Regions from separate parts of the Lactovum odontotermitis genome, predicted to be linked through region 1. Evidence: predicted binding sites of a transcription regulator. Region 1 holds the regulator's gene; the other holds the start of a gene.
What was found. Region 1 encodes Rex, which represses fermentation and respiration genes when NADH is low (regulators of the CRP and FNR family bind a similar motif). Its sites were predicted from a motif close to TTGTGAANTANTTCACAA; they were not measured.

Region 1 (10,669 bases):
GTCGGTCTGGCAACAGCTTTTTTATGGTATTTCAAATAGATTCCTCTCGCTGAAGCTGCCAACTAAAATTTTATCTGCTGGATTATTATACATTAATTCTAAAGCTGTCAAAAAATTAACCAAATGCTTCTATAAAATTAAGTTGTTATGATATAATTCTAATTAATCTTCTAATACAAAATATAACCGCGTGCTTGCGCCCACTTCACCTGAAAATGGCAATGAAAGATGTGTGAGACGGTAAAGCAGCGGTGGTTTATGAACGACAACTCCCTCCCCTATCAGCTTGAGGAAAATTAATATGGAAATCGATGGAAAGAAAGTCGCGTTTTATCAAACAAAGGACCAATCCGAGTATTATTTTAACACGATAAAACGTGAAGTTAGAAGCACACTAAACAGTTTAACTTTTGTTAGAGTCACAAAAGTAGTGAAATCAATGACGACAGATTCAATGTATTATTATATTCAGCTAAAACATTTTGAGAAATCCTTTAAAATTGCATTACGTACCCATTTCCCTAGAGTTTCTCCGGTGTCGACTTTAAATTTTTACTTGGACAGGTACGAAAATTTGTCCGAGTTGAGGTTTGCAATAAAGAGCAGACTCATCACTCTGTACAATCAGAAATTACGACAGTTAGGTTATAAAGAGATTCCTCTCCCTTCTGCCCCAAATAAGCCTCTGAGAGTCAAAAGCAAGAATAATATCGAAAATGTCGTCAAACTTGAGCCTATGGCAGCCACTATCATGGAGTATGCTTATAAAGAAAGCATTGTGCGTGACGGCTGGGCAAATCTGGTTGAAGTCACAAAACTGCTGGGCGGTAAGTATCACATGACAACGAAAGAACTAAAGGTAAAAAAGTTAGCTAGAGCCTACACGAACTCTGGACTGTATTTTGTGAGCGTGGATGCCCGAAGTAAAAAGTGGATAAAACTAATACAGTAGAGGCGAGGCAGGAATAATCTGGTCGCTTATCTTAAGTAAGACGCTCAATTTCCAGCTCGGCCGGCTTCACAGGAGCTGGTCGTTTTCCATTTTGTCCGGGCTCAGGATGGCCGTGCCGCGGGCTGTCTGTGAGGCTGAGGCACTTTCATTTCCCGCTAGCTCCTTAGAAAGCCTCACCGCCATCAACGCCGTAATCAGCGCCGAAAGGACATCGGCAGCAGGCTGGGCGAAGAAAACACCGTTGATTCCCCAGAAGGCCGGGAAAATGGAAATGACGGGAATGAAGCAAATCCCCTGGCGAAGAGCCCCAAGGAAGAATCCCTCTTTCCCTTTTCCTAAAGCAAGGAAGAGCGAGGAGTAAACACTGTAATATCCGAACACGATAAAGCTGACGCTGCTGATTCTCAGTGCTGCGGCTCCGACGCTGAGCATCTCTTGATTGCCGGCAGTAAAAGCCGAGACAATCTCTCTTGGAAACAGGAAAAACACAGCTCCCAAAATAACACAAAACACAGTGGACCAGAGGACAGACAGCTTAGTAACCTCGCGCAGCCGCTTGAAGTTCTTGGAGCCGTAACTATAACCGGCAATGGGCTGAAAGCCTTTGATAAAGCCGAACACAGTCATGCTTCCCATCGCAATCAGCCGCGTGACAACGCCCATGCCTGCGATGGCCGCATCACCATACTGAGCAGAAGCTTGATTAATTAACGTGATTGAAGCGCTGGTTAAAATCTGGAAAATCAGAACTGGTATTCCAATCTTGAAAATCTCCGACACGATGTCTTTCGAAAAAGTACAATCCTGAATGCGAAAACGGAACACACTCTTCTTTTGGAAGATGTAGAGCAGGAATAAGCCGCTGCTTATCACCTGTGACAGAGCCGTTGCAATGGCTGCCCCTGTCACTCCAAGATGAAAGCTGTAGATGAAAAGCGGTGCCAGGCCGGCATTGAGCACAGCCCCGATAATGAGCCGAATCATCGTCACCTTTGCAGCCCCCTCGCTGGAGATGATGTTGCCCATGGTGACATTGAAAACACTGAAAATACAGGAGATGATATAAATACTTGCATAGCTCGTCGCATAAGGCATAATCCCGTCTGTCGCGCCAAGCAGTCTTAAAATAGGCGATAAAAAGACAACCGAGAGGATGATTGCCGCAAGGCCAGTCGCTAGACTGCTGTATAGAGCGGTGCTGGCCACTTTATCCGCTTTTTCCTTGTCGCCGTGTCCCAAGAGTCTTGCGATGTAGGAGGCGGCACCAGAACCGTACAGCAACCCTAGTCCGAGAACGACCTGTCCTAGCGGAAAAGCGACGGTAATTGCACCTACCTGACGCTCGCCCAAGCCTCCGACAAAGTAGGCATCTACGACATTGTACAGGGTATTGACAAGCATCCCAATCATTGAGGGAATCCCTAGGGCCAATAATGCTTTTGGAACAGGAGCTTTTCCCAGGAGCTCAAGTTTCCGGTTTTGTTCGTTCATTTTTCTCAATCCTTTCAAAAAAGAGATATAATATATAGTACTATAAATTATAGCACTTGCAACTGTTTAAGTATTTTACTATAATTTATAGTACCTGTCAAGAAAAAAGGAAGAGAATATGGCAACAATTGATTTGATAGTATTAGGCATGCTGAAAAAAGAATCGCTCAGCGCCTACGACATCCAAAAGCTGGTTGAGTACCGCAAAGTGTCAGAATGGGTAAAAATCAGCACCCCTTCAATCTACAAAAAAGTCATCCAGCTGGAAGGAAAAGGCCTGATAAAAGGCCGCATCACCAAAGAGGGAAAAATGCCTGATAAGGCAGTATATTCCCTCACGAAAGCCGGTGAAAAAGAATTTGAAAAGCTTATGATGGAAATAACACAGAAGCCCGTCAATATCTTTTTAGACTTTAATGCAGTAATTGTCAATTTGCCGGAACTGCCGAAATCGAAGCAGAAGAAATGCATTGCAGGGATTGAGCAAAACATCCGTGCGATGAAAGCCAGCGTGCAGGAAAACCTTCAGATAAAAAAAGAGAATCCGGAAATTTCAGCGATTGCCGTCACCGTTCTGCATCAGCAGCTGGCCCTTGCGCAAGCCCTGGAAAAATGGATAGCGGAACTGAAAAAAGACATTGTTAAGTAAATTGTCCATGTACATTCAGATAAAAATGTTATAATAAAAAACGTTGACAAATGTCAACACAAAAATACAATCGCCCCAATTTCCCAGGGGTAGAATAGCCGAACGCTATTCCAATGGAGGTAAAATGAAAGATAATTCAAAAACCCGCGTCGTCGTGGGCATGTCAGGCGGTGTGGATTCAAGCGTCACCGCACTTTTGCTGAAGCAGCAGGGCTACGATGTGGTCGGCCTCTTCATGAAGAACTGGGACGACACCGATGAAAACGGCGTCTGTACTGCAACGGAAGATTACAAAGATGTTGCGGCGGTCGCAGACCAAATCGGCATTCCCTACTATTCAGTCAATTTCGAAAAAGAGTACTGGGACCGCGTCTTCGAGTATTTCCTAGCCGAGTATCGGGCCGACCGCACGCCGAACCCAGACGTCATGTGCAACAAGGAAATCAAGTTCAAAGCCTTTCTTGAGTACGCAATGGGCCTAGGCGCGGATTACATCGCAACCGGACATTATGCGCGCGTCACACGTGATGATAAGGGCAGGGTGCACATGCTGCGCGGCGTTGACAGCAACAAAGACCAGACCTATTTTCTGAGCCAGCTGTCTCAAGAGCAGCTCTCGCATGTCATGTTCCCGCTAGGCGGCCTGGAAAAGCCTGAAGTCCGCCGGATAGCAGCAGAAGCAGGACTTGCAACCGCGTCCAAGAAAGACTCAACAGGCGTCTGCTTCATCGGCGAGCGGAATTTTAAAAACTTTTTGAGCGAGTATCTGCCGGCCATGCCTGGAAGAATGATGACGCTTGACGGCAAAGAGATGGGCACGCATGCCGGCCTCATGTACTATACCATCGGTCAGCGCGGCGGTTTAGGCATCGGGGGACAATCGGGCGAGCTTGAGAGTGAGCCCTGGTTTGTCGTTGGAAAAGACCAGAAAGAAAACATTCTCTATGTCGGACAAGGCTATCACAACGATGCGCTATACACCACCAGTCTTGAAGCCTCAGGCGTGAGCTTCACCCGCGAAATGCCGGAAAATTTTAAACTGCATTGCACAGCCAAGTTCCGCTATCGCCAGCAGGATGTTCCTGTGACAGCCAAGTTTGAAGGCGACAAAGTCATCGTGACCTTTGATGAGCCAGTACGTGCCATTACACCTGGTCAGGCCGTCGTTTTCTATGACGGAGAAGAGTGCCTGGGTGGAGCCATGATTGACCGCGCTTATAAGAATCAAATGGTCATGCAGTATCAGTGACTTGACATTTAAGTTCATGATGATAAAATTATCAGCATGAATAAGAAAAAAGTTTGGAAAAGATTAAGAGTAATAATAGTTGCACTGATTGCCCTCATTTTGGCGGCAGATATTGGTGCGACTTTTTATTTCTTTCACGTCTCGCAAGCTCGCTACAATGGAAAAGTTACCGAGCTAAAAAAGACCAGCAAAAATTACAGTTTACTGGCCGAATTTGCCGCATATAAAAAGACGACAAAGAAAATCACAAATGACGGAATCAAGCTCGTCGCCTGGTATGTGCCTGCAGCCAGCAAAACGAATAAGACCGTGATAGTGGTTCACGGCTACCATTCAAGTAAAGAGGCGATGCGCCAATACGCCGTCCTCTATCACCAGCTCGGCTACAATGTGCTCATGCCCGACAACCGGGCGGCCGGCGAATCAGGCGGACAAATCATCAGTTACGGCTACCATGACAAGTTTGACATTATTGCCTGGGCAAACACACTCATCAAAGCCGATTCTAAAGCGGACCTGACGCTTTTCGGCGTCTCAATGGGCGCCGCCACAGTCATGATGGCCTCAGGCGAGCCGACATTGCCGGTCAATGTGCATCAAATCATCGAAGACTGCGGCTACACCAGCGTTTGGGACGAGACAGCCTATCAGGCGAAGCAAATGTACAATCTGCCCAAATTCCCGCTCATCTATGAAGTTTCAGCCATGTCAAAAATTCGCGACGGCTGGACATACGGCGAGGCCAGCTCAGTTAAAGCACTCGCGCAAAACTCCCGGCCGATGCTTTTCATTCACGGCAGCAAGGACACTTACGTGCCGACAAAGATGGTCTACCAGAACTACGCGGCCGACAAAGATAAAGAGAAGCAGCTGCTGATTGTAAAAGGTGCCGCACACGCCAAGTCTTTTGAGACTGAGCCAGAACTCTACCGGAAAACAGTTTCGGAATTTCTGGAAAAGTACGATAATTATTAACAAAAAAGCCCCAAGCAAAGGGCTTTTTAAATCGTTTAAAGCTGAGAAGAATGCTTCATAAAGAAGATAAGCGTCTGGAGCTCCTTTGTCAGGTCAATGGACTGGACGAAAACGTCATCAGGTACTTTGAGGAAAACCGGCGTAAAGTTGAGAATGCCGTGTATACCGGCATCCACCAGTTTATCTGCGACCTCTTGAGAATGCTCCGTATCAACAGATAAAATAGCTGTTTCAATTCCTGCATGTTCAATATTTTCCTTCAAGTCAGCAATATCGTAAATCGGAATGCCGGATTTAGATTCAGTTCCGACCAGCGGATTGCCGGGAACATCATAAGCTTGAACAATATGCAGCTTGTTGCGGCGCTGGAAAGGATAATTCAGCAGGGCACGCCCCAGATTACCTATGCCGACCAGTGCAATGTCTGTGGCCGTGTCATTGCCGAGAAGATTGGCGAAAAAATCTCGTAAAGCAAGACTATCATAGCCATAGCCGCGGCGTCCTAATTCGCCGAAAAGTGAGAAATCACGTCTTACAGTGGCGGAATCCACACCAATTTTTTCAGAAATCTGCCGTGAATTCGTGCGTGTAATTCCCTCGGCAACCAGACCTTTAAAAAGGCGATAATATTGCGGTAAACGCTTAATCGTAGCTTTCGGCAAATCTGCGTGATTTGCGTGTTTGTTGTCCATCTCAGTCTCTTCGGTCATTTTTGGCTCCAATCTAACCGCCATAATTATCTATGGAAGTGCTAACAATCTTTGTGACTATTTTAACTAATTTTTGTGAAATTGTCAACTGGAGATGAGAATGACAGTAAAACGTTCAACTTGCGCAAAATCTGATTTTGCGGTAAAATAAATCAACCGAAAGTCAAAGCTCGGGAAAAATCTTCTGAAATAGCGGATTTTTTCATGCAGTTTTGATTTTTTATTTTGGAGAGATACTAAAGAGAATGAATTTTTACGAAGAATTTGACGTTATCGTTGTCGGCGCCGGACACGCAGGCTGCGAAGCAGCACTGGCCGCAGCCCGGATGGGCTGCAAAACCCTGATGCTCACGATAAGTCTCAATATGGTGGCTTTCATGCCTTGCAATCCGTCCATTGGCGGAGCGGCTAAAGGTGTGGTTGTGCGCGAAATCGATGCGCTGGGCGGCGAGATGGGACGCAACATCGACAAGACTTACATTCAAATGAAAATGCTGAACACGGGTAAGGGACCTGCTGTCCGGGCTTTGCGCGCGCAGGCGGATAAGGACCTCTACAGCCAGACCATGAAACACACGCTCGAGCAGCAGGAGAATCTGCGTCTGCGCCAAGGCATGGTCAAGGAGCTCATCGTAGAAAACGGCGCTGTGACTGGTGTTCTGACAGACACGGGTCTCCAATATTCCGCGAAAACTGTTGTTTTGACTACCGGCACCTCACTGCGCGGCGAGATTATCATCGGTGATTTGAAATACAGTTCGGGTCCGAATAACACGATTGCCTCTGTTGAGCTGGCGGATAACCTGCGTGCACTTGGCTTTGAGATTGAGCGCTTTAAAACAGGGACTCCTCCGCGTGTGCTGGCCTCAACGATTGACTACGACAAAACCGAGATACAGCCAGGAGACGAGACACCGCACGCTTTCAGCTTCCTGACCAAAGACGAGGACTACCTGACAGACCAGATTCCATGCTGGCTGACCTATACCAATGCGAACAGTCATCAGATTATCCGGGACAATCTCAATCGGGCACCCTTATATAATGGCATGATTAGCTCAGTCGGCCCGCGTTATTGCCCGTCAATTGAGACAAAAATCGTGCGCTTTGCAGATAAAGAGCGCCATCAATTGTTTCTGGAGCCGGAAGGACGTCATACCGAGGAGGTCTACATACAAGGCCTCTCGACTAGCCTGCCCGAGGACGTGCAGTTTGACTTGCTGCATTCGATTGAGGGACTTGAGCGGGCAGAAATGATGCGGCCGGGCTATGCGATTGAGTATGACATGATTCTGCCCCATCAGCTGCGCCCGACGCTAGAAACTAAGCGGATTTCCGGGCTCTTCACTGCTGGACAGACAAACGGCACCTCAGGTTACGAAGAAGCTGCCGGGCAAGGCCTGTTGGCAGGCATCAATGCCGCGCTGAAAGTTCAGGGTAAGCCAGAACTGATTTTGCGGCGCTCAGAAGCCTACATCGGCGTCATGATTGACGACCTGGTGACAAAAGGCGTTGTAGAGCCCTATCGCCTACTGACCTCACGCGCCGAGTACCGTCTGATTCTGCGACACGACAACGCCGACATGCGTCTCACCCCCATCGGCCGGAAAATCGGTTTGGTGGACAATGCCCGCTGGAATGTCTTTACTGAGCATAAACAACAATTTGAAGCAGAAATGACACGCCTGAAGCAAATGAAGCTGAAACCCGTACCCGAGACGAATGCAAAACTCGCCGCCTACGGTTTTCCAGCCTTGCAGGACGCCGTCAGCGGCCGTGACTTTCTCAAAAGACCCGAAGTCAATTATGCGATTGTCTGCGATTTTATCGGCGCCGCAGAAACGCCATTGGAGCAGAGTGTCATTGAGCTGATTGAGACCGAGGCCATCTACGAAGGCTACATCGCCAAAGCCATGTCCCAAGTAGAAAAAATGCACCGCCTGGAAGAAAAACGAATCCCTGAGGACATTGACTGGGACGCACTTGACAGTATTGCGACAGAAGCGCGTGAAATGCTCAAAAAAATCAATCCTGAAACACTGGGACAAGCCAGCCGAATTCCCGGCGTCAACCCGGCCGACATCAGTATTCTGATGATATACCTGGAAAGCCGGAAAAAGGTGAACAGCAAAAAGGCCTGATTTCACAGATTCTGCAGGACTTTCATAGAATTTTCTGAAATTCACTGGAAAGCCTGTCCCGCGTTTTATATGGTATAATTTACACATGTCAAACATACGTTTATTATCCCTTGATTTAGACGGTACTCTGCTGGACAGCCAAAAACGGATTTCCAACAGAAATCTGGATGCTCTGATGGCCGCCAAAGCCAAAGGTGTTAAGGTTGTCATCAACACCGGACGCCCGATGGTTTCTACTTTGGAGTACTTGTCAACGCTGGACCTTTATGGTGCAGGCGAATACAGCATCACATACAACGGCGGTCTGGTTCAGAGAAATGACGGCTCTGTTTTGTCGAAGACGCTTTTAACGCGGGAAGAAGTCCTGCAGATTATAGAAATGGCCGAAGCGGCAGATTTTCCCTGCGACATCATCAGCAACGACATCTGCTACACCATTGAGTTCGGCCGGGAATCACTGCTGAGTTATGTCAACAACACTTTAGATTTTCGGAAAATCAGCTTAGAGCAACTCCCGCTGGAAGCTGAATTCAACAAAATTATTATTTCAGCTGAAAACGAAGAATTAGATGCCCTGCAGGCCTCAATTAATGAAGAGGATGAAGCCATCAGCCGGAATTTTGAAATTTTCAGAACACGAGATGTCCTGCTTGAATTTATGCCCAAAGGTATCAGCAAAGCCACAGGACTCGAAAAGCTCTGTGACTACCTTGACATCCCGGCTTCCGACGTACTTGCAATGGGTGACGAGGACAACGACGTGCCAATGCTGCTCTGGGCAGGACTCGGCATAGCGCCGGCGAACTCGAAAGCGGCCGCACTCGCAGCTGCAGACGAAATCTCCGCATTTACAAACGACGAAAACACCATCGCTGAAGCGCTCAAGGCACACGTCTTATAAAAAGGCCAAAGGAGAATTTTATGGCAACAAAACAACAATGGCGCGAATATTTCAAACTCATGAATAATCGCGAGCCAAGCCTGGAAGAATTCCAAGCTGCAATTGAAAAGGGCGAGATTGAAGACATGGCACCGTCTGCACCCGCACCGGCTGTGACAGAACAATCGGCTGCCGCTCAGCCGAATCCGACGGCACCGCAGCCTTTCCTGCCGCGTCAAAACACCGCAGTGCCAACCAGCGACCATCATGTCGGCATCTTTGAGTCCTACAAACTCTTCTGGAAAAACTACGTCAACTTCACCGGCCGTTCACGCCGCTCTGAGTTCTGGTGGACCTATCTAATTAACAGCGTTATTTCCATCATTATCTTCGTCCCCGGACTAATTATAATTTTCGCCAGTCTTTTCGCCATGGTGGGAGGATTGGGCGGACACTATGGTTACTTAGATGACAGCTCAATTTCGGGTGTGATTGTCGGAAGCCTGCTAACCCTTATTCCAATAATACTCTTCGGCTTGGCGGTTTTAATTCCGAGCCTGGCAATTTTCTTCCGCCGTCTGCGCGACACCGGCCTTGGCACGATGAACATTGTGGCACTAATTGTCTTTTATGCGGCCTTATACATTTTCAGTTTCATTCCGGTATTTGGTTTCCTCTTTGGCATTGCCATGCTTGCCTTGGCGGTCTATTTCATCGTCCTGGAAGTTCGCGAAACCGATTATTACAAGAATCGCACAGAACCGATTACGGATTGGTTCGCAAAACTTTTCAAAAAATAAAATCCCTGGTACCTGCCAATTTTGGCAGGTTTTGCTATAATTAAGACAAAGAATGTTTTGAGGTAAAAATGGGACTTTTTGATAGATTATTCGGGAAAAAGGCCGAAGATGAGGCTGCGTCGCCCGTAACCGAGACGCCCGGCCAAACGGAAACGGCGCCAGACACGCCATCAGCACTGGACACAACGGGTGCTCCCGCTGAAAACGTTGAACAAAAATATGAAAAAACACTGGAGAAAACCAACAAGTCCTTTGGTGAGCGCTTCAACAGCTTCCTGGCAAATTTCCGCTCCGTTGACGAAGAATTTTTTGAAGATTTAGAAGAAACCTTGATTCTGTCAGACGTCGGTGCTGATTTAGCGCTGAAAATATCAGAAGAACTTCGCCAGGAAGCCAAACTGCAGAATGCCAAGAGTCAGGAGCAGCTCCGCCAGCTTATCATCGAGAAACTGGTCGACAATCTGGACGAAGAAAACTTGTCAAAAGCACTGAATATTCAGGCAACCGGCCCGACCGTCATGATTTTCGTCGGTGTAAACGGCGCCGGCAAGACGACGTCAATCGGCAAACTGGCAGCCCGCTTCAAACGAGAAGGCAAGAAAGTTCTGCTGGCAGCCGGCGACACTTTCCGCGCCGGAGCAACCGACCAGCTCGTCGAATGGGCCAAACGCTCAGAACTGCCGGTCGTCACTGGTCGCGAGGGCGGTGACCCGGCCTCCGTTGTCTTTGATGCCATGCAGCGCACGAAAAACGAGAACTTTGACATCTTGATGATTGACACAGCAGGGCGCCTGCAGAACAAGGACAATCTGATGGCCGAGC
Region 2 (10,669 bases), on a different contig from region 1:
CCTAACGCACGTCCTGCGCCGCCCATGAAACCACCACCGCCTGCTGGGGGACTTGGCATATTTCCTGAGTCGCTGCCGCCAGGACGTTGCATCCCGTTTGCATTGGAAGTCTGAGCACTTGAAGTTTCCTGCTTCAAGAGCTGCTGCCCGACCACGTTGCCGACCACATTTCCTGCGGCAGTTGCAATCACAACCGAAACAATCATGACCATGAAAAGCTCTGCAAAGAACTGGCCGATAATTTTCGCTTTGGCTTCTCCAAGGCTCATCAGGACACCGATTTCGAAGCGGCGCTCACGCACCATCAGCATGACAATCAATGCTAGAATGATTGCGCCGGCAATAGCCACGAGTATCACGATATTCCTTGCGAAGCCTGCAACGTTACTTAGTGAGCTTTTCACGTTGTCATATGCTGCGGTATCTGCCGCAACCTGGAAGTTGTCATTGTCAACCAGCTTATTGGCCGCCTTCACAAAAGTCGAAGACTTCGCCGGATTGGACATTGAGTAGCTGGCTGTCGAAATTTGGCCGGTCGTGCCCTTCATCGCGTTAGCCGCGGACAAAGCTGTGTACATCGTGTTCATATAGGCAATCGACTGCTCAGTGCTACTGCTGGTGGTCGTGTAAATGCCGACAACCGTCATGGTATAGCTCTGGCTGTTGTCGTCCGTCAGGACAAAAGTCGAGCCGATGTCCAGATTGTTCTGCTCAGCCAAGGTCGACTCTATCACGACATTATTCGTTCCCTCGTCTGATTTTTCAATCCCTCGCCCAGAGGACAATTTGTAACTGCCGGTAAAAGCCGTGCTCGATGCCAGCTCGTTCGTTCCGTTAATCGTGAAGTCCCCCTGATTTTGCCCGCCGCCAGGCCCGCCGCCTCCTGGGAAACCACTGTCAGAATTACTTGAGCCAGTGCTTGACTCAGAAACTTTTGTAATTCCAGATGAAGCATCTGCAGAAGCTGTGTAGCTGTAGCTGTAGGAGGAGACATTTGAGAGCTCAGAAATTTCATCTGCTGTTGACTCATCAATCGTCGGCATCGTGATATTGAAACGACCGCCCTGTGAGTCCGCGGAATCCGAGCTAGAGCTTGAGTCCGTGCTCGTGTCCGAACTTGAGCTCGAAGCCGTTGACTGCGCCTGCTTGACAACATTCTGCATATCCACCGACAAAGAAACCGTCGCGCCGGCCGCCTTCTTCGCATTGTCAATTGATTTATTCGCCGCACTGTTAATAATTAAGCCTGAAAAAACAAAAACTAAAATTGCAGTAAAGGCAATAATCAACAGCACCGTCCGAGAAATTTTAGCTTTCGTGAAAAGCCATGACCTTCTGATAAAATCCATAAGAGAGTACCCTTTCTTTTTATAAAAAAATCATAACTTCACAAACTTAAATTCGACTTATATTTATTAAAATAGACAATAAATTTAACTTGTGTTTAAGAAACGCAAAAAATCGCAGAAAGCTTAATTTTCTGCGATTTAATTTTGAAATTGTAGCTTAGAGCTGGTCAATCAAGAGCTGCTTGATTTCATCAATTCTAGGCTGACGCGGATTGGCAGGTGTGCACTGGTCATCATAAACCAGGTCAGCCAGTCTGTCAAGTTCGCGCATCAGATGTTTCTTTTCAACGCCGTTGCCGCTGAGCGTAATGTCAATATCAATGCTGTCAGTCAATTTCTTAATCTCAAGGATTAAATTCTCAACTGCTTTCTCGTCAGAGTCTTCCTTGCCGGCAAAGCCCATGAAGCGCGAAATGTCAGCATAGTCTTCCTGCGCACGATAAACTTCGTAGCGCGGATAAGGTGTGCGTTTCACATTGCCTGTTACCGCATTGAACTTGATGACATGCGGCATTGCAATTGCAATGGCCAGTCCGTGAGGAAGTCCGAACTCACCGCCTGTTTTGTGGGCCAGTGAATGGTTGATTCCCAGGAAAGCATTGGCGAAAGCCATACCAGCCATTGTTGCAGCATTGTGCATATTCTCGCGTGCTTTCTGGCCTTCTTTGGTCGGATGGCTAGGGTCATAGTTGTAAGACGTCGTCAAGTTTTCAAAAATCAGCTTGATGGCCTGCAGCGAAATCGGCTTCGTGTAATCGGAAGACATAACCGACACGTAAGACTCAATGGCATGTGACAGAGCATCAATACCTGACCATGACACGGTCCGCTTAGGCACTGTCATAACAAACTCAGGGTCCACAATTGCTACCTGCGGTGTCAGCTGGTAGTCAGCCAGCGGATATTTTACGTGTGTCTCATCATCTGTGATAACTGCAAATGGTGTCACTTCTGAACCCGTACCTGAAGTCGTAGGAATGGCCACCATCTGAGTCTGATGCGGATGATAGAATTTGATGATACGTTTACGAATGTCCATAAACTTCTGAGCAAATTCTTCAAAGAGGTACTTAAGTGCCTTGTCGTCGCTCAAATCAACTTCACCGCGTGAAGAATACTCATAAATCAGACGGCCGATTTTACCGGCATCAAGGGCTGAACCGCCGCCGACCATGATAACTGTATCAGGCTTGAACTCGCTCATCTGACGGGCAATTTCAATGGCCTGGCTAAGTGTTGGGTCAGGCTTAACACTTGAGTAAATGCTGAGCTGAATTGGTTTAGGACGCATTTGCAGCTGCTCCAGCACCTTGTCAACGAAGCCGAATTGAACCATGCCAGGGTCAGCGACCAGGAAGGCGCGGTGAACATGAGGAAGCTCCTGCAGATAGCTGATAGAGTTCTTCTCGTAGTAGATTTCTTTTGGTAAGCGAACCCATTGCGGGCGATTACGACGCTTAGCCACAGTTTTAATATTCAAAAGATCATATGTGCTCAAGTTATGCGAGAGCGAATTTTTCCCCCAAGATCCAGTTCCCAGCGTCAACGAAGGACGCAATGCATCAGAATAGAAGTCACCAACACCGCCGATAGCATCCGGCTGGTTGACCAGGATACGAGAAGCATTAACCGCTTCGCCGTAAACCTTAACAAACGGGTCATCCTGAGCACCAATCTGAATCGCGGCATTATGGCCGGCACCTTGGTAGTTCAAAAGGTCCAGAACTGTGTCAATCGCCTGGTTACGGTCTTCAGCGCGATAAACTGACAACAGCGGACTAAGTTTTTCAGAACTGAGCGGCTCGCCAATGTTTTTCTTCTCACATTCAAACAGCAGCACATCTTTGCCCTCGGGAACCTTAACACCCGCCTGCTCGGCAATCCAGCGGCCGGAACGGCCAGCCACAGGGCCTGTAACGCCATAGCCATCTTCACGTTTCACAAAGACGAAGTCTTCAATTTTCTTGTAGTCTTTCTTTGGTACCAGATAAGCGCCCTGTTCCTGGAGCTTCTTCATGAACTCGTCATAAACTTCAGTTGCAACAACAGCTGAATTTTCTGTTGCACAAATCATACCATTATCAAAGCGTTTTGACAGCAGAAGGTCTTCAGCCGCACGCTCAAGATTAGCTGTATGGTCAATATAAACCGCACCATTACCGGCACCAACACCAAGTGAAGGGTTACCTGAGCTAAGAGCTGCATTGACCATAGAAGGACCGCCTGTTGCGATAATCGCTGCAATCTTCGGATTTTTAATCAGCGCACTTGTATTATCAAGGCTCGGTGTCTCAATCCATTGAATAAAGTCCTTTGGCGCGCCCACTTCAACAGCCGCATCATAAACAATCTTCGCAGCCTGAGCAGAGCTCTTCTGTGCCTGAGGATGGAAAGCGAAAACAATGGCATTACGTGTCTTTGCAGCTAGAAGTGACTTGAAAATCGTAGTCGAAGTAGGGTTTGTCGTCGGCACGATACCTGCCAAAACACCCAGCGGGTCTGCAATCTCTACAGAGCCTTTAACAGCGTCTTCTCTGATAACACCAACCGTTTTATCATGTTTGATAGCATTATAAACTGATTCAGAGGCGAAACGATTTTTCGTATCCTTATCTTCTACGACACCGCGGCCCGTTTCGTCATGAGCTGCATGCGCCAACTCAAGTGAGTGCTCTGATGCGGCCAATGCCATAGCTGCAACGATTTTATCAACCTCTTCCTGAGTGTAAAACTTGAAGTCATTTACTGCGACGACTGCTTTGTCGACCAAACTGCTGGTATATTTCTCAGCTTTCTGTGTCCGCGCGGCCTTTTCTTCAGCGGTAAGTTCCTTCTTAACTGCTTTTGTTGCCATTTTGTTCCTCCTGAACATTTTTGGATTCAATTATTTTTTATCAAATTTCTGTCTAAGATTAGAAGATTGATATTTAATTCTTAATTGTGAATTTTCTCACAAGAACAGTATAACACTCTCTTGAAAATTTGTCAAGGATTGTGAATGTTTTTTCAAGGAATTTCACACTTTTTCAAAAAATCCTGCAAAGTCACTGAAAGCACGAGTGAAAACGTTTCATTCTATTTGTGAAATAGACAAAGCGATAATAAGTGTCCACAAAAAAAACAAAGCCCATTAACAACTGAACTTTGCTTCCAACCTAAAGAGAAACCATTTTTAGAATTTATTTCGTGAAGTCAATAACCATACGGCCTTCAATCTTTCCAGCCTTCATCTCGTCGATAATGTCATTCACTTCCTCAAGCTTGCGCGTTGCCACAATTGGTTTTACCAAGCCGCGACGTCCGAACTCAAACGCTTCCTCAAGGTCAAGACGAGTTCCGACAAGTGAGCCGGCAACTTCTACACCGTCAAAGACAGTCGTAGGAATTGACAATGACATGTCAGTATTAGGCAGCGCAACAGCCACCATCTTACCCATTGGACGCAGGCAGGCAACCGCCTGTTCAAAGGCAACACGAGCGACAGCCGTCACTATAGAAGCATTCGCCCCCAAACCGCCAGGTGTTGCAGCCTTAATTGCTTCAACAGGGTCAACCTCAGCCGAATTAACAACAACATCCGCACCGATTGTTTTGGCCAAATCCAGCTTCTCCTGATTAATATCAACCGCAATCACATAAGCATTAAAGACATTCTTGGCAAATTGAATGGCCAAGTTACCCAGCCCGCCAGTACCAAAAATAACAATAGGCTGACCTGGTTTGATGTTTGAAACTTTAATCGCTTTGTATGTGGTAACACCCGCACAAGTAAGAGACGAAGCCTGAATCGGGTCAAGTCCGTCCGGAACTTTAACAGCATAATCTGCGACTACAATGGCCTCTTCAGCCATACCGCCGTCCACACTGTAGCCAGCATTCTTTACTTCACGGCAGAATGTTTCATTGCCCGACACACAGTATTCACAGTGGCCGCAGCCTTCGAAGAACCATGCGACAGAAACGCGGTCGCCAACTTTAAGCGAAGTCACATCTTCACCGATTTCAGTGACGATACCAATTCCCTCGTGTCCAAGCACCGTGCCTGCCTTATTGCCGTAATCACCGGCCGCTACGTGCAGGTCTGTATGACAGACACCGCAATACTCCATTTTCAGCTTGGCCTCATTTGCCTTGATTGGGCGAAGTGTCTTCTCGACAACGTCTGCATAACCATCTGGGGTTTCACGTACAACTGCTGCTTTCATTTGAAAGCCTCCTTTTCTTAAGATAGTTAATTTTATCACGAATTTAACGATTTTGCAATTATTTTTTAACCGCTTTCATCGATTTTTGAACTTTTTAGAATATCTGACTAAAAAGTATGCACGAGTTACAAAAAAACCGAATATTCTTATATTCGGCGAATTTTTTAAATTAAACTTTACTGTTTTTTTTAGAAATCCAATTTACTTGACTTGATAAATCTTAAAGTGGCTGTCATCAAACTTAACAGCTGCATACTTTGAACTGAGAACAGCCTTAACAGAATCAGACAGTTTCACATCATCATCCACCACAATAAACTTACTTTTAGCCGTTGAAAGATTGATGCTTAAAGACTGAGCATATGAATCCGGATAATAAGACGGCGGCAGCGTCACATCAGATGAGCGCTTCGCCAGACGATTGATTTCCAGACTGTCGGCCAGCACCGTTACTGAATCACTTGATTTACTATTTTTCTGAACATAACCTGCAACCAACTTCTCAGAGGAAATGTAGCCAGTATTAAGCATATTGGCAGCAATCGGGAACATAAACAGGAAAATCAGTCCAAGAATCGGAAGAAAAGCTGTCAGCCGAAAATAAGCTGAGAACGTTTGTCCAAACGTACGTCGTCCATCAAACTCCCTATCCAAATTCAGACCCGCATACATAAAAGCAAAAGGCAGAATCACCAGAGCAAAAGCCGGGGAATAGCCGTGCATGAAAGAAACGAAAAACAGACTCAGCATGCCTACAATCAGCAAAACAGTCGTCCAAACACGATGATTTCCGTTTGTAACATAATGGAAACCGTAAAACCAGCTGGACAAAAGCCCGAAAAGCAGAACAAGCGCCAATGAAATCGCCAGATTTATAGCCCCCGAAACCGTAAAATTCAACTGAGTAAAAGGCAGAATTACCGCCTGCTCAATCGTCGGGAAGAAAATCTGTGTCGTCAGAGTATAATAACCCGCCAATGAGAAAACCAGCAGAAAACCGAAGAGCCCTGCCAAGAACTGATAAAAGCCGCGAGCGAAATTTCTCAGAACAATATTTCTCCCGAAAAGCCCCAGAGCACCTAGCAGCCAAATTACCAGAAAAAGCGGGAAGAAAAGACTAGCCAGTGCACCTGAAATACCAAATAAGATAAACGTTTCATCTTTCGCCGCCTCATCGTCCATGAAATAACGATTCAGCACACGTACACCATAAAAAGCAAACGGAAGAGCAAACACAATCGCCTGGTCCCCACCCGTTGAAATCCCCGCAATAGTCAAAATTGACACCGCAGCAATGACCGTTGACAGAGATTTATCGTTCAGCATCTCCTGCATAATATCAAAAGCCATGATACCAGAAACCCAGAGCGCAATAATTTCACATAACCATAGAATCAGAGTCGAGCCCATCGCAGCGCCGATTTGATTTACCAGAAAGAAAAGAGGACCTGAGGAACTGAAAAGCTCATTATACGGCGTCACTCCATGATTCATTGCAAAACCGGAATAGAGATTCACAGCAGCAGAACCGGTTGCAACACGATTAAAAAGCGGAAAACTGTAAAAAGTCAAACTAAAAACTATGGATAGAATCAGCAGTTTGAGATGAGAAAAACTATTTGAGAAAAAAGATGAGCGAACAACAGACACTCCCTCTTTTTCATCTAAGTCATCATCGGCATCATCCTCATCCATTCCGCGGTTAATTCGTTTGTAGCTGGGATTCTGCCGCTCAAAACGATAATTTTCATCGTAATCATCGTCGTAATCATTATAACCATTCCGATAATCCCGAGAATAATTATGGGAATCTTCGAAATCATCCTCTTCTTTTTTAGACTCAATGGTGTGAAAATTTTTCTGAACATGACGCATACTGCGACGATAGGTTACTTTTTTATTTTCTTTATTATTCTCGTCCAAGAAAATCCCTTTCAGTAAATCGGCTCCGAAACCCTGCTGACTGCGCTTCAGCACAAACGCCCGGTAAATGCCGTAAAGCCAGGACAGCATTTAAAAGAAAAACAGTTTTCAGAACAAGTCTGTAAACAGTTTACAAAAATATAAACAGCTTATCCATATTTTCGCTGATACTTCAGTATTTTGCAAATAATAGGCAAGCTTCTAGCTTCTAAATAAAGGCAACAGAAAAGAAAATATTTCTATTTCTCTCCTTCTTCCCCAACCTCTTCCTGAAACTGATTGAAAACATCCTCAATCATCGCCCATTCGTCATCCGCATCCTCTGGAATCGGCATCAAATCGCCTTCAGTCCCATCCTCATTTTGTGTAAACGAATAAACTGATATTTCAACATCTTCGTGGCCGGACGGCAGCAGCAAAACATAATTTTTACCGAACTCCTCTTGTCCGTCAATGGTCAAAAGAACTTCAAAAAGAACTTCGTTGCCATCATCGTCAATCAGAGTAATCTGACGCTCTTCTTCATCCTGATGGTCATGTGTATGTTCAGTCATATCAATGAATCTCCCTATTATGCTATTTTTTCTGACTCTTTGTCACTGTTCGTTATTTAATGTTCAGTTGCTGGCATCCAGGTAATTCTGCAAAATCAGAACCGCCGCCAGCTTGTCAATGTATTTTTTCCGGTCTTTGCGGCGCGTCCCCCCGTCAATCAAGACTTTCTCTGCCTGGACAGTTGTCAATCGTTCATCCTGAAATTCAACCGGAAGACCGAATTTCTCAGACAAACATCCGCCGTATTTCCGGCTGGCTTCAGCACGCACACCCTCGTCATTGTTCATATGTTTGGGCAGGCCAAGCACAAATTTGACTGGTTTGTACTGAGCAACGAGCTCTGACAGGCGCGCAAAACCCAGCTCACCCGCAGCCTCATCAATTTTGATTGTCTCAATCGGCTGCGCAGTAATACCCAGCGGATCAGACAAAGCCACACCAACCGTTTTACTTCCGACATCCAGTCCCATCAGGCGTCCAATCAATGCATGGCTCCTTTGGACTTCAGATAAGACTTGACCAGCTCTTCGACGACATCATCGCGGTTAAGATGACTCATTTTAGCCCGCGCCTCATTTTGACGAGGAATATAAGCCGGGTCTCCAGACAGCAAATAACCCACCAGCTGATTGATTGGATCATAGCCCTTCTCTGACAAAGTCGAATAGACAGACGTCAGCGTTGTTTCAATTTCATTTGCACTAAAATCGTGGAGATCAAAGCGCATGGTTTCATCAGTAAAGCTCATTTTACCTCCAAGACTTTGCTTTACAAAGCCTATTTCATCGCTTCAGCGTCATTCAAAATGCGCCAAACCTTATAAATGTACCTATATTATACCAATATTTTCTTAAAAATTGCTGAATTCCGCTTTGAGAGGACAAAAAACTTCAAAATGTAGAAAATCACCCCACTCATAGCTGTCCATTCTCTGCGAACTGTCTGACACAATAGTATAAGTGACAGCAGTTCGCAGAAAAACTAAACAGCTTATAAGAAAGGATGAAAATTAAAATTTTTTAGCTGATTCTCACTCCCCAGAGCTCAGAACACAATTTTAAGGCAAATCATTTCCTGCCGCCAGATACAAATCATACCATTCCTGATGAGTCAGGACAACGTCGCTGGCATCGGTCACGCCCTTGATACGATCCAGATTGACTGTGCCGATAATCGTCTGCATATTTGCAGGGTGACGGTTAATCCAGGCAATGGCAATGCCGTCTGGTGTGGCATTGTATTTCTCTGCCAATTCGTCTAGCTTGTCATTGAGCTTCGCGTACTTCTCGCGATTTCCCACAAAGAAGCCCTCAAAGAAACCATAGCGGAACGGTGACCATGCCTGAATGGTCATTTTGTGAATACGGCTGTACTCAAGAATGCCGCCGTCATGGTCAATGCTGCGTGCATCTGCCATGTTGACATGGAAGCCCTGGTCAATCATGCCCGTGTTCGTCAGCGACAACTGCAGCTGATTCATCAACAGAGGCTGCTTAACTGCTGTTTTCAACAGCTCAATCTGGCCAGGATTCTGATTAGACACACCGAAATGACGGACTTTGCCGGACTTCTCCAGCTCATCAAAAGCCGCTGCCACTTCCTCAGGCTCGACCAGTGAATCTGGACGATGCAGCAGGAGTGAATCCAGATAATCCACCTGCAGGCGCTTCATACAGCCCTCTGTCGCCTCAATAATGTGTTCCTTCGTGAAATTGTACTCGATGCCTGGAACAATCCCGACTTTCGACTGGATATAAATATCCTCCCGCTTGATGCTGGTCTTTGCCAGAGCTGCTGCAAAAATTTTCTCGCATTCTCCGCCTCCGTAAATGTCAGCATTGTCAAAGAAATTGATGCCGCCTTCATCCGCAACTTCTAGTGCACGCGCCGGATCCTTGTCCTTCTCGTTAAAGTTCATGATGCCGAGCACGACCTGCGAAGCATTCATGTCGCCAATTTGAAAATACTTCATGTTGAACCTTCTTTCTGCCTTTATTATACCAGATTTTAGCCTTCAGGGATAGAAACCGATTTAATTATCGCTAATTTTCATAAATATCACACATTTTGTACAAATATGTTCAAAATTTTTATCGTAAAATCTCCACGAGTTCTTTTCTGGCAGCCGCATTGGCCGACGCTACGCTGAATATCAATCCCAAAACCGTCGTGATTCCCTCTGACAAAGCAATCGTGAACAAATCATGCATAACCTTGAAAGGAAGAAACGGTCAACAATAATCCCTCTGCTAGAAACTGCTGCCGGATATCTGTCTTTCTTGCCCCCGTCGGCTCATCCGCAATAATAAAACTTGGATGATTGACAATCGCACGTGCAATGGCAACACGCTGCGCAACGTTGTATTAGCTATCTGGATTGTTATGGTATTCACGAATACCCCATGTATGAAAAACCTACACTCGTTTATAATAAGGCAAAACTTGATTATAAAGGCCGAATTCTAGTTTTAATGAATTCGGTCTTCATTTATTTCGGACAGCAAATCGTGCGTTGTCCAGATATTGTCTAAAAATTATTTTGATTTGATCTGGTTAAATTTCCCAACGTATTTTTGCGCCATTTCCGTGACAGCCGCAAAATCTCCGCGTGCGGCAGGTGCCAGCAGGTTCCCGCCG

Region 2: the regulator Rex is predicted to act here: its motif matches at 5,578-5,595, upstream of adhP (alcohol dehydrogenase AdhP).

What each region holds. Positions count from the first base shown of each region.
Region 1 covers NZ_BAAGGQ010000017.1:1,340-12,008, forward strand. Annotated here, with positions in the region: gene ACYQ2E_RS09005 (hypothetical protein) at 1-151, shown strand, start outside; gene ACYQ2E_RS09010 (hypothetical protein) at 302-952, shown strand; gene ACYQ2E_RS09015 (MATE family efflux transporter) at 1,019-2,443, opposite strand; gene ACYQ2E_RS09020 (PadR family transcriptional regulator) at 2,562-3,092, shown strand; gene mnmA (tRNA 2-thiouridine(34) synthase MnmA) at 3,217-4,341, shown strand; gene ACYQ2E_RS09030 (alpha/beta hydrolase) at 4,378-5,316, shown strand; gene ACYQ2E_RS09035 (redox-sensing transcriptional repressor Rex) at 5,352-6,026, opposite strand; gene mnmG (tRNA uridine-5-carboxymethylaminomethyl(34) synthesis enzyme MnmG) at 6,272-8,167, shown strand; gene ACYQ2E_RS09045 (Cof-type HAD-IIB family hydrolase) at 8,253-9,068, shown strand; gene ACYQ2E_RS09050 (DUF805 domain-containing protein) at 9,089-9,847, shown strand; gene ftsY (signal recognition particle-docking protein FtsY) at 9,916-10,669, shown strand, end outside.
Region 2 covers NZ_BAAGGQ010000012.1:26,449-37,117, reverse strand. Annotated here, with positions in the region: gene ACYQ2E_RS07655 (ABC transporter permease) at 1-1,349, opposite strand, end outside; gene adhE (bifunctional acetaldehyde-CoA/alcohol dehydrogenase) at 1,507-4,203, opposite strand; gene adhP (alcohol dehydrogenase AdhP) at 4,529-5,554, opposite strand; gene ACYQ2E_RS07640 (hypothetical protein) at 5,756-7,567, opposite strand; gene ACYQ2E_RS07635 (DUF1292 domain-containing protein) at 7,717-8,031, opposite strand; gene ruvX (Holliday junction resolvase RuvX) at 8,095-8,502, opposite strand; gene ACYQ2E_RS07625 (IreB family regulatory phosphoprotein) at 8,514-8,780, opposite strand; gene ACYQ2E_RS07620 (aldo/keto reductase) at 9,090-10,004, opposite strand; partial or broken gene ACYQ2E_RS07615 (ABC transporter ATP-binding protein) at 10,283-10,384, opposite strand; gene ACYQ2E_RS07610 (bifunctional 4-hydroxy-2-oxoglutarate aldolase/2-dehydro-3-deoxy-phosphogluconate aldolase) at 10,567-10,669, opposite strand, start outside.